DNA from 4 places in the Streptomyces sp. NPDC101178 genome. Region 3 is predicted to be linked to each of the others. Evidence: riboswitches for the same ligand, from Rfam matches in the RefSeq annotation. Region 3 holds a riboswitch; each other region holds the start of a gene.

Evidence for each region. Region 3 has a riboswitch for cobalamin ahead of ACIRR8_RS20490 (CoA-acylating methylmalonate-semialdehyde dehydrogenase). Riboswitches for the same ligand answer to the same signal wherever they lie in the genome.
Region 1: it holds a riboswitch for cobalamin, as region 3 does, so the genes downstream of both, ACIRR8_RS06835 (ribonucleoside-diphosphate reductase subunit alpha) here and ACIRR8_RS20490 (CoA-acylating methylmalonate-semialdehyde dehydrogenase) in region 3, are expected to answer to the same signal.
Region 2: it holds a riboswitch for cobalamin, as region 3 does, so the genes downstream of both, ACIRR8_RS19995 (ABC transporter substrate-binding protein) here and ACIRR8_RS20490 (CoA-acylating methylmalonate-semialdehyde dehydrogenase) in region 3, are expected to answer to the same signal.
Region 4: it holds a riboswitch for cobalamin, as region 3 does, so the genes downstream of both, ACIRR8_RS27655 (cobalamin biosynthesis protein) here and ACIRR8_RS20490 (CoA-acylating methylmalonate-semialdehyde dehydrogenase) in region 3, are expected to answer to the same signal.

What each region holds. Positions count from the first base shown of each region.
Region 1 is NZ_JBIWOZ010000002.1:606,763-608,951, forward strand. Features, by position in the region: gene ACIRR8_RS06825 (hypothetical protein) at 1-331, shown strand, start outside; gene ACIRR8_RS06830 (GNAT family N-acetyltransferase) at 331-840, shown strand; cobalamin riboswitch at 893-1,027, shown strand; gene ACIRR8_RS06835 (ribonucleoside-diphosphate reductase subunit alpha) at 1,161-2,189, shown strand, end outside.
Region 2 is NZ_JBIWOZ010000006.1:410,298-412,486, reverse strand. Features, by position in the region: gene ACIRR8_RS20000 (beta-ketoacyl-[acyl-carrier-protein] synthase family protein) at 1-673, shown strand, start outside; cobalamin riboswitch at 769-954, shown strand; gene ACIRR8_RS19995 (ABC transporter substrate-binding protein) at 1,015-2,073, shown strand; gene ACIRR8_RS19990 (FecCD family ABC transporter permease) at 2,127-2,189, shown strand, end outside.
Region 3 is NZ_JBIWOZ010000007.1:7,337-9,525, forward strand. Features, by position in the region: gene cobF (precorrin-6A synthase (deacetylating)) at 1-239, opposite strand, end outside; cobalamin riboswitch at 372-551, shown strand; gene ACIRR8_RS20490 (CoA-acylating methylmalonate-semialdehyde dehydrogenase) at 785-2,189, shown strand, end outside.
Region 4 is NZ_JBIWOZ010000011.1:55,161-57,349, reverse strand. Features, by position in the region: gene ACIRR8_RS27660 (cobyric acid synthase) at 1-444, opposite strand, end outside; gene ACIRR8_RS27655 (cobalamin biosynthesis protein) at 441-1,421, opposite strand; cobalamin riboswitch at 1,583-1,717, opposite strand; gene ACIRR8_RS27650 (hypothetical protein) at 1,867-2,103, opposite strand; gene ACIRR8_RS27645 (anion permease) at 2,116-2,189, opposite strand, start outside.

The sequences.
Region 1 (2,189 bases), on a different contig from region 3:
CTGCACGGACGGCTCCGCGCCCGCCGGCGGCCAGGAGGCCCTGGTGACGTGCGAGCGGGACGGCGAACAGTGGTACCGGGCCACGGAGTCGGGCCACGCGTACGCCCAGGAGCAGGACGGTCTCGTGATCACGGTGAGCGGGGCGCGCGAGCAGGTGGACCGGGCGACACTGCGGTCGGCGGCGCTGGCCGCCCACCGCGCCGACGACCACGAGCTGGACCGGGTGCTGCCGCCCGCCGGTGACGGCTCCGGGCAGCAGCCGGTCGAGCGCGGCGACCTGCCGCCGGTGGGCGACGGCGCGCCGGACAACGAAGTGGGAGCGAGCGGCTGATGGATCTGACGATCAGAGTGGCGGAGCCCGCCGAGTACGCCGTACTCGGCGGGATCATCGCCGAGGCGTATCTCGGCGATGGGCTGCTGGACGGCCCGCAGGACCCGTACCTCCTCGAACTGCGGGCGGTGGAGCGGCGGGCGGCCGAGGCCGAGGTGCTCGTGGCGCTCGACGCGGACGGGGTGGTGCTCGGTGGTGTGACGTATGCCGCTCCCGGCACTCCGTGGCGCGAAATCTCCGGTCCGGACGAGGCCGAGTTCCGGATGCTGGCCGTGGCCCGCGCGGGGCGCGGACGGGGCGTGGGAGAGGCGCTCGTACGGGCGTGCGTCGAGCGGGCCCGGTCCGCCGAAGGTGTCCGGGCTCTGGTGCTGTCGACGCAGCCGGCCATGCTCCCGGCCCATGGGATCTACCGTCGGCTCGGCTTTCTGCGGACCCCTGAGCGGGACTGGGAGCCGGTGCCGGGCCTGCGCCTCATGACCTTCCGGCTGGAGCTGGAGGCGGTCTCCTGAGGGGCGTATGAAATCGACGCGACACAACATGTGGGGGCCGCATCATCTGGCGGCCCCCACATGTATGCTCGACCTCGCTGTCGCCGCAGGGGAATCCGGTGCGAATCCGGAACTGTCCCGCAACGGTGTGATCAGTGTGCTTTGCACACCCGAAGTCCGAAGACCTGTCGACAGCGCGTCCGGCTCGACCGAACCGGACGCCAGACGTCCGGGCCTCGCGGATGGGCCGGTGGACGCCGTGAGCAGTGCTGCCCCGAAGGGCATCGTGCTGCCCGGTTTCCCCGCTCGCCGCCGGCCCCAGCCGAGCGAGGGAAAGCCCAGTGACCATCGCGCCCGCCGATCCGGTTTCAGCCACCGAATCCGCTGCCTCCACCACGTCCGGCGAAGGCACGAACGACGGACCCGGGACCGCCCTGTTGCGGACCCTGACCGACCTCACCGTCGATCTGCCCGACACCGATCCCGGACGGGTCGCCGCCTCCGCTCTGCGTGGGCGCAACGCCCGCTCCGACGAGGCCGAGCTGCGCTCGCTGGCCACCGAGGCGGCGGCGGGTCTGATCTCCGAGGACCCGGCGTACTCCAAACTCGCCGCCCGGCTGCTGACCCGTACGATCGCCGACGAGGCCGCGGGCCAGGGCGCCACCTCCTTCTCCGCCTCGGTCGCCGTGGGCCACCGCGAGGGGCTGATCGCGGACCGCACGGCCGCCTTCGTGGAGCTGCACGCGAAGGCGCTGGACGCGCTGGTGGAGCGGACGCTGGCGGAGGGCGCGGACGACCGGTTCGGCTACTTCGGTCTCCGTACGCTGCACAGCCGTTACCTGCTGCGCCACCCGATCACCCGCCAGGTCATCGAGACCCCGCAGCACTTCATGCTGCGGGTGGCCGCGGGCCTCGCCGAGGACGAGTCGGTGCGGGCGCTGGACGAGGTCACCGCGCTCTACGGGCTGATGAGCAAGCTGGACTACCTCCCCTCCTCCCCCACGCTCTTCAACTCCGGCACCCGGCACCCGCAGATGTCCTCCTGCTACCTGCTGGACTCGCCCAAGGACGAGCTGGACTCGATCTACGACCGCTACCACCAGGTGGCGCGCCTCTCGAAGCACGCGGGCGGCATCGGCCTCTCCTACTCCCGTATCCGCGCCCGCGGTTCGCTGATCCGGGGCACCAACGGCCACTCCAACGGCATCGTGCCGTTCCTCAAGACGCTGGACGCCTCCGTGGCGGCGGTGAACCAGGGCGGCCGGCGCAAGGGCGCGGCGGCGGTCTATCTGGAGACCTGGCACGCGGACATCGAGGAGTTCCTGGAGCTCCGCGACAACACCGGTGAGGACCAGCGGCGTACGCACAAC
Region 2 (2,189 bases), on a different contig from region 3:
CGGAGCCACCGAGTCGATCGTCTTCCCGGTCGCCATGACCGGCTTCGCCCGCTCGGGCGCGGCGGCGCTGCGGGACGGTGACGGGGACCCCGCCCGTCTCTGCCGTCCCTTCGCCGCCGACCGGGCCGGGCTCGTCATGGGCGAAGGCGCCGCGATCATGGTCCTGGAACGGGCCGAGGACGCCCGGGCCAGAGGGGCGGCCCCCCGTGCGCTGCTCGCCGGCACCGGCGCCACGACCGACGCCCACCACCCGACCTCCCCGCACCCCTCCGGTGCGGTCGCCGAGGCCGCCGTCGACGCGGCGCTGAGGGACGCGGGCTGGCGCGCCGAGGACGTCGACCACGTCAACGCGCACGGCACCTCGACCCCGCTGAACGACGCGACGGAAGCCGCTCTCATCGGCCGGGCCTACCCGCACCGGCCGCCCGTCACCGCTCCCAAGGGTGTCCTGGGCCACTGCATGGGAGCGGCCGGAGCCATCGAGGCGGGACTGACCGTCCTGACGCTCCAGCACGGCATCGTCCCACCGATCGCCAACCTGGACGCCCCGGACCCCGGGTTCGCCATCGACTGCGTCACCAAGGCACCGCGTGAGGTGCCCGTACGACGGGCCGTCAGCCACTCCTTCGGCTTCGGCGGACAGAACGCGGTGATCGCGCTGCAAGCGCCGTAGAGGTGGGCCGGGCCGGTGCGGCGGGACGATCCCGCGCCGCACCGGCCCGACCGATGAAGCGGTCCCGCACCGGCTCTGAGCTGCGCGAAGACCCGTGATAGCTTGCCGGGGCCAGTCGAACCCCAGCGACGGGGTCAGGGAATCCGGTGCGAGACCGGAACTGACGCGCAGCGGTGAGGGGGACGGGCGGGGCCACGGCCACTGGAGCACACGCGCTCCGGGAAGGCGTCCCGCCCGGACGAACCCGAGTCCGAAGACCTGCTGGCACCCGTGCTCCGCACCCGGGGCACGGGACCGTACGACGGGCTCCGCGGCTGGGCCCAGAGACACCGAGGTCCTCCGTGCTGCCCATGGCCACCCCCGCCCCGATACGCACCGCCGCCCTCCTCGCGGCCGGCGCCGTCCTCCTCACCGCCTGCGGCGGAAGTGGAGCCTCCTCCTCCGGTGACGGCGGCGGCAGCGCCGCCAAGGCCGAAGGCTTCCCGCTCACCCTGAAGAACTGCGGGCGCACCGTCACCGTGAAGGCGCCACCGCGGCAGGCCGTCTCGGTGGACCAGGGATCGACGGAGATCCTCCTGTCGCTCGGCCTCGCCGACCGGCTCGCGGCCACCGCCACCTGGAGCGACCCGGTCATGAAGGGCCTGGAGAAGGCCAACGCGGGCGTCGAGCGCATATCGGAGAACCGGCCCTCATCCGAGAAGGTCCTCGACAAGGAGCCCGACTTCCTCTCCGCCTCCTTCGCCTCCACCCTCGCCAAGGGCGGCGTCGCCCCACGCGAACAGTTCGAGAAGCTCGGCGTCCCCACCTACATCTCGCCCGCCGACTGCACCGGCAAGGACAACAGCGGCGGCGGTGACGGAGCCCGTACAGCACCCCTCACCATGGACAGCGTCTACACCGAAGTCCGCGAACTCTCCCAGGTGTTCGGCGTCCCCGAGCGCGGTGACGCCCTGGTGAAGAAGCTCCGGGCGAGGGTGGCGAAGGCCACCGACGGCATCGACGCCTCGGACGCCTCGCTCCTCTACTGGTTCTCCGACTCCAAGGCCCCCTACCTCGCCGGCTGCTGCGGCGCGCCGGGTGTCATCACCAAGGAGCTCGGCGCGAAGAACGTCTTCGACGACACCCACGACGAATGGCCCCAGATCAGCTGGGAGACCGTCGCCGACCGCAACCCCGACGTCCTGGTCATCGGCGACCTGAGCCGCACCATGCAGACGGCCGAGAGCGCCGAGAAGAAGATCGAGTTCCTGGAGTCCAACCCGGTCACCAAGACCATGGACGCCGTCAAGAACCGCCGGTACGTGCTGCTCAGCGGCCAGGCCATGAACCCCACCATCCGGACGGTCGAGGGACTTGAGCGCGTCGCCGCCGGGCTGCGCGCCTTCGGGCTCGCGGGGTGAGCGGCGGGAATCCGACGGTGAAGGCGCGCGGGGTGAGTAGCGGCAGCCCGACGGTGGAGCGGCCCGCTGACGTACGGCGGGTCGGCGTGCCGGTGCAGGCGCTGATCTGGACCGGC
Region 3 (2,189 bases):
CGGTCGCCCTGGGTGCGGTCCCGCCAGGGATCCTCGGCCTCGACGACCCGGTAGGGGCCGTCCAGGTGCTCGGCCAGGATGTCCCGCCGCAGCCGGGTCAGGGACTCCTTCTCCCGGCCCTTGCCGAGCACGAAGAAGACCTGGGCCCTGCGCATGGCCTTGATCGCGGCGAGGGTCAGGTGGTCGGGGTCGCCGGCTCCCATGCCGATGACGAGGATGTGGCGTGGTGCGTCGCTCATGTCGGCCGATCATGCCAGGAGCGGGGCGCGCGATCGTGCCGGGCCCGAGGGCGGGCCGGCGCGAGGCGGGGTGGACTTACTAGGACGTCCAACTATATGTTCGTGAGCAGAGGGGCGACCGGCCTGGTGCCGGGCGCCTCGAAGGCCCGTGGTGTCAGGGAAGCCGGTGCGATTCCGGCGCGGTCCCGCCACTGTGACCGGGGAGTTCGTCCTCGCACAACACGCCACTGACGGTGAAGGCGCCGTCGGGAAGGCACGAGGACGCGCGCTGATCCGGGAGTCAGGATACCGGCCACGGGATTGTTCCGTGTTTCCACGAGGATGGAGCAGACACGCATGGCACCGGTCCGCACCCACGGCCCCGCAGGCCCGTCCCGGCGAGCGGTTCTCCCCGCCCCCTGACGGCCTCCGCCCTCCGCGTCCCCCCGACGGCGAGCCCTTCCACGCCCCCGCGCGCACCCGACCGGTGCGCCGCGCGGTGGCGGGGGCCCGTGCGCCATCCCCGGATCTCACCTGACGATCTCACCGACGAGAGCAGGCTTTCCATGGTCCGCGAACTCACCCATTTCATCGGCGGCAAGCGCACGCCCGGCACCTCGGGCACGTACGGCGATGTGTACGACCCCAACACCGGCCGGGTCCAAGCCCGGGTGCCGCTGGCCGGCCGGTCCGAGACCGAGGCGGCCATCACCGACGCGGCGCAGGCGCAGCTGGAGTGGGGCGAGTGGAACCCGCAGCGCCGGGCCCGCGTCCTGCTGCGCTTCCTCCAGCTGGTCGAGCAGGAGAAGGACTCCCTGGCCCGGCTGCTCTCCTCCGAGCACGGCAAGACCGTGGCCGACGCGCACGGTGACCTCGCACGCGGCCTGGACGTGGTGGAGTTCGCCGCCGGTGTGCCGCACCTGGTGAAGGGCGAGTTCAGCGACAACGCGGGCGCCGGGATCGATGTCCACTCGCTGCGCAGGCCGCTCGGTGTGGTCGCCGGCATCACCCCGTTCAACTTCCCGGCGATGATCCCGCTGTGGAAGGCCGCACCCGCTCTGGCCTGTGGTAACGCCTTCATCCTCAAGCCGTCCGAGCGGGACCCGTCGGTGCCGCTGCGGCTGGCCGAACTCTTCCTGGAGGCCGGGCTTCCGCCGGGCGTGCTGAACGTCGTCAACGGCGGCAAGGAGGCCGTGGACACACTGCTGGAGGACCCGCGCGTCAAGGCGCTCGGCTTCGTCGGCTCGACGCCGATCGCCGCGCACATCTACGCGACGGCCGCCGCTCACGGCAAGCGGGCGCAGTGTTTCGGCGGGGCGAAGAACCACATGATCGTGATGCCGGACGCCGATCTGGACCAGGCGGTGGACGCGCTGATCGGCGCCGGGTACGGCTCGGCGGGCGAGCGGTGCATGGCGATCTCGGTGGCCGTACCGGTGGGTGCGGAGACCGCCGACGCGCTGGTGGCCAAGCTCACCGAGCGGATCGCCGGCCTGCGGATCGGCCGCTCGGACGACCCGGACGCCGACTTCGGGCCGCTGGTGGGCCGGGACGCGGTGGACCGGGTGCGCGGCTATGTCGACCTCGGCGTGGAGGAGGGGGCCGAACTGGTCGTGGACGGAAGGGACTTCACCCTCGAAGGCCACGAGGACGGCTTTTTCGCGGGCGCCTCGCTCTTCGACCGGGTCACCCCGGACATGCGGATCTACCAGGAGGAGATCTTCGGCCCGGTGGTCTCCGTGGTGCGTGCGGCGGACTACGAGGAGGCGCTGCGGCTGCCTTCGGAGCACGCGTACGGCAACGGCGTGGCGCTCTTCACCCGGGACGGCGACATCGCCCGCGACTTCACCCGCCGGGTCGACACCGGCATGGTCGGTGTCAACGTGCCGATCCCGGTGCCGGTGGCGTACCACACGTTCGGCGGCTGGAAGCGGTCCGGTTTCGGCGACCTCAACCAGCACGGTCCTGACG
Region 4 (2,189 bases), on a different contig from region 3:
GATGTCGGTCCGCCGCAGATTGATCTCCGCAGGCGAGCCCGCCCCCTCACAGATCACCGCGTCATAGGCCGACCGGAGCTGCTCCAGACAGTCCGTGACCGTCCCGAGCAGCGCCTCCTGCCGGCCGCCGTGGTACCCACGGGCGCTTATCTCGCCGACCGGCTTGCCCATCAGGACGACCTGGCTGGAGCGGTCGCTGCCGGGCTTGAGCAACACCGGGTTCATCAGCGCGGTCGGCTCGACCCGGGCGGCCTGTGCCTGCATGGCCTGCGCGCGTCCGATCTCCGCGCCCTCACGGGTCACGAAGGAGTTGAGGGACATGTTCTGCGCCTTGAACGGCGCGACCTTCACTCCCCGGCGCACCAGCCAGCGGCAGATGCCCGCCGTGACGACGCTCTTGCCCGCGTCCGAGGTCGTCCCCGCGACCAGCAGCCCACCACTCATGCCCGTCCCCGCCTCTGTCCTGCCGACAACCGTCCCGCGACCAGGCGCCCCGCGACCGACCTGCCCGCCACGCACACGCCGAGGGCCAGCACGCTCACCCGCCGCGACAGCCGCACGGCGCGCTCGATGTCGGCGCTCCGGACCTCCTGGCCCGACGCACCGTTCAGCACCGGCCGGTGTTCGACGCGCCCGGCGTACGCCAGCGTCCCGCCGAGCCGTACGCCGAGCGCTCCCGCGAACGCGGCCTCCACCGGCCCCGCGTTCGGGCTCGGATGGCGCCCCGCGTCCGCCTTCCAGGCGCGTACGGCCTCCACGGGCCGCCCGCCGGCCACCACGGCCAGCGCGGCCGTCAGCCGTGCGCCGGGCCATCCCGCCACGTCGTCCAGGCGGGCCGAGGCCCAGCCGTAACGCCGGTGGCGGGGCGACTTGTGGCCGACCATCGCGTCGAGCGTGTTCACGGCCCGGAAGCCGACGAGCCCCGGCACCCCGCCGATCGCGCCCCACACCAGCGCGCCGACGACGGCGTCCGAGGTGTTCTCCGCGACCGACTCCACGACCGCGCGGGCGATCTGCGGCCCGTCCAGGGCCTGCGGATCACGCCCGCACAGGTGCGGCAGCCGCTCCCGGGCCAGCTCCAGGTCCCCGGCGGCCAGCGCGCCTCCGATGGCGCGGGCCTCCCGGCCCAGCGACGTACCGCCGACGACCGACCAGGTGGTGGCGGCCGTCAGCGCGACGGCGAGCGCGGGACGGTTCCGTACGGCACGGGCGGCCAGCGCGGCGGCTCCCACGGCGCCTCCGGCGCAGAGCAGCGTGTGCAGCGCGCCCCGGCCCCGGTCGTCCCGCCACAGCAGGGACTCCACCCGCGCGGCCGCCCGGCCGAAACCGGCGACGGGATGGCCCCGGCGCGGGTCGCCGAGAGCCGCGTCGGCGATCAGCCCGGCGGTGGCGCCGTACGCGAAAACGCGATCGACACGCACGGTTCAACCTGCCGTGGGCAGGGGCGTTCCGGCACGAAGAGGTAGCGCGAGAGGTACCGCGAGAACCACGGGAAGAGGCACAGGATGCGGCGCACGGCGGCCGGGCATGGCTTATGTCCTCACTCAGGGTCCGCGCCCTGGTTCGACGTGACCGGCGACAAGAGTCTCCTGGCTTCCGGATCCGCAGTTCCCCCGGCCTTCCAGCCCTCGGTCAGGAGGGCCGTGACATCCGGTGTGGGGGAGTGCTCCCCGGTGACAGTGGCGGGACCGCGCCGGATTCGCACCGGCTTCCTCTTCTGTCGCCGTAAATGGCTCCGGCAGTCCACCACGCTGCGAGAACGGCCGTCAACTTGCTGTTGACCTGCGAAGGGCCGGTGTGCGCAGACGCACATCGGGCCGGACACACGGTGGTGTGTCCGGCCCGGAGGAACGCGTCGAGGTGCGGTCAGGCGACGATCAGATAGATCCCGTACGCGACCGCCGCCACGCACGCCGCGAAGGCGGCGTAGGCGCCGGTGCGCGCCAGTGCGGCCGAACCGCCGGTGGCACCGGTGGCACTGCCGGCCGGGGCCGACAGCTTGGAGAGGGCGACGATGCCCAGGGTGAAGACGCCGACCAGTGCGACGGTGACCACGAGACTGACACCGAAGACGGAGGCGAGTGCTGCCCAGTCGATTTTCATACGGATCTGTCCTTACACCGTGGCCGTGGGGCGGGGCGTGTCGTCGGAGGCCGGGGCCGGGATGGTGGTCGAGAGCTCGGCGACCG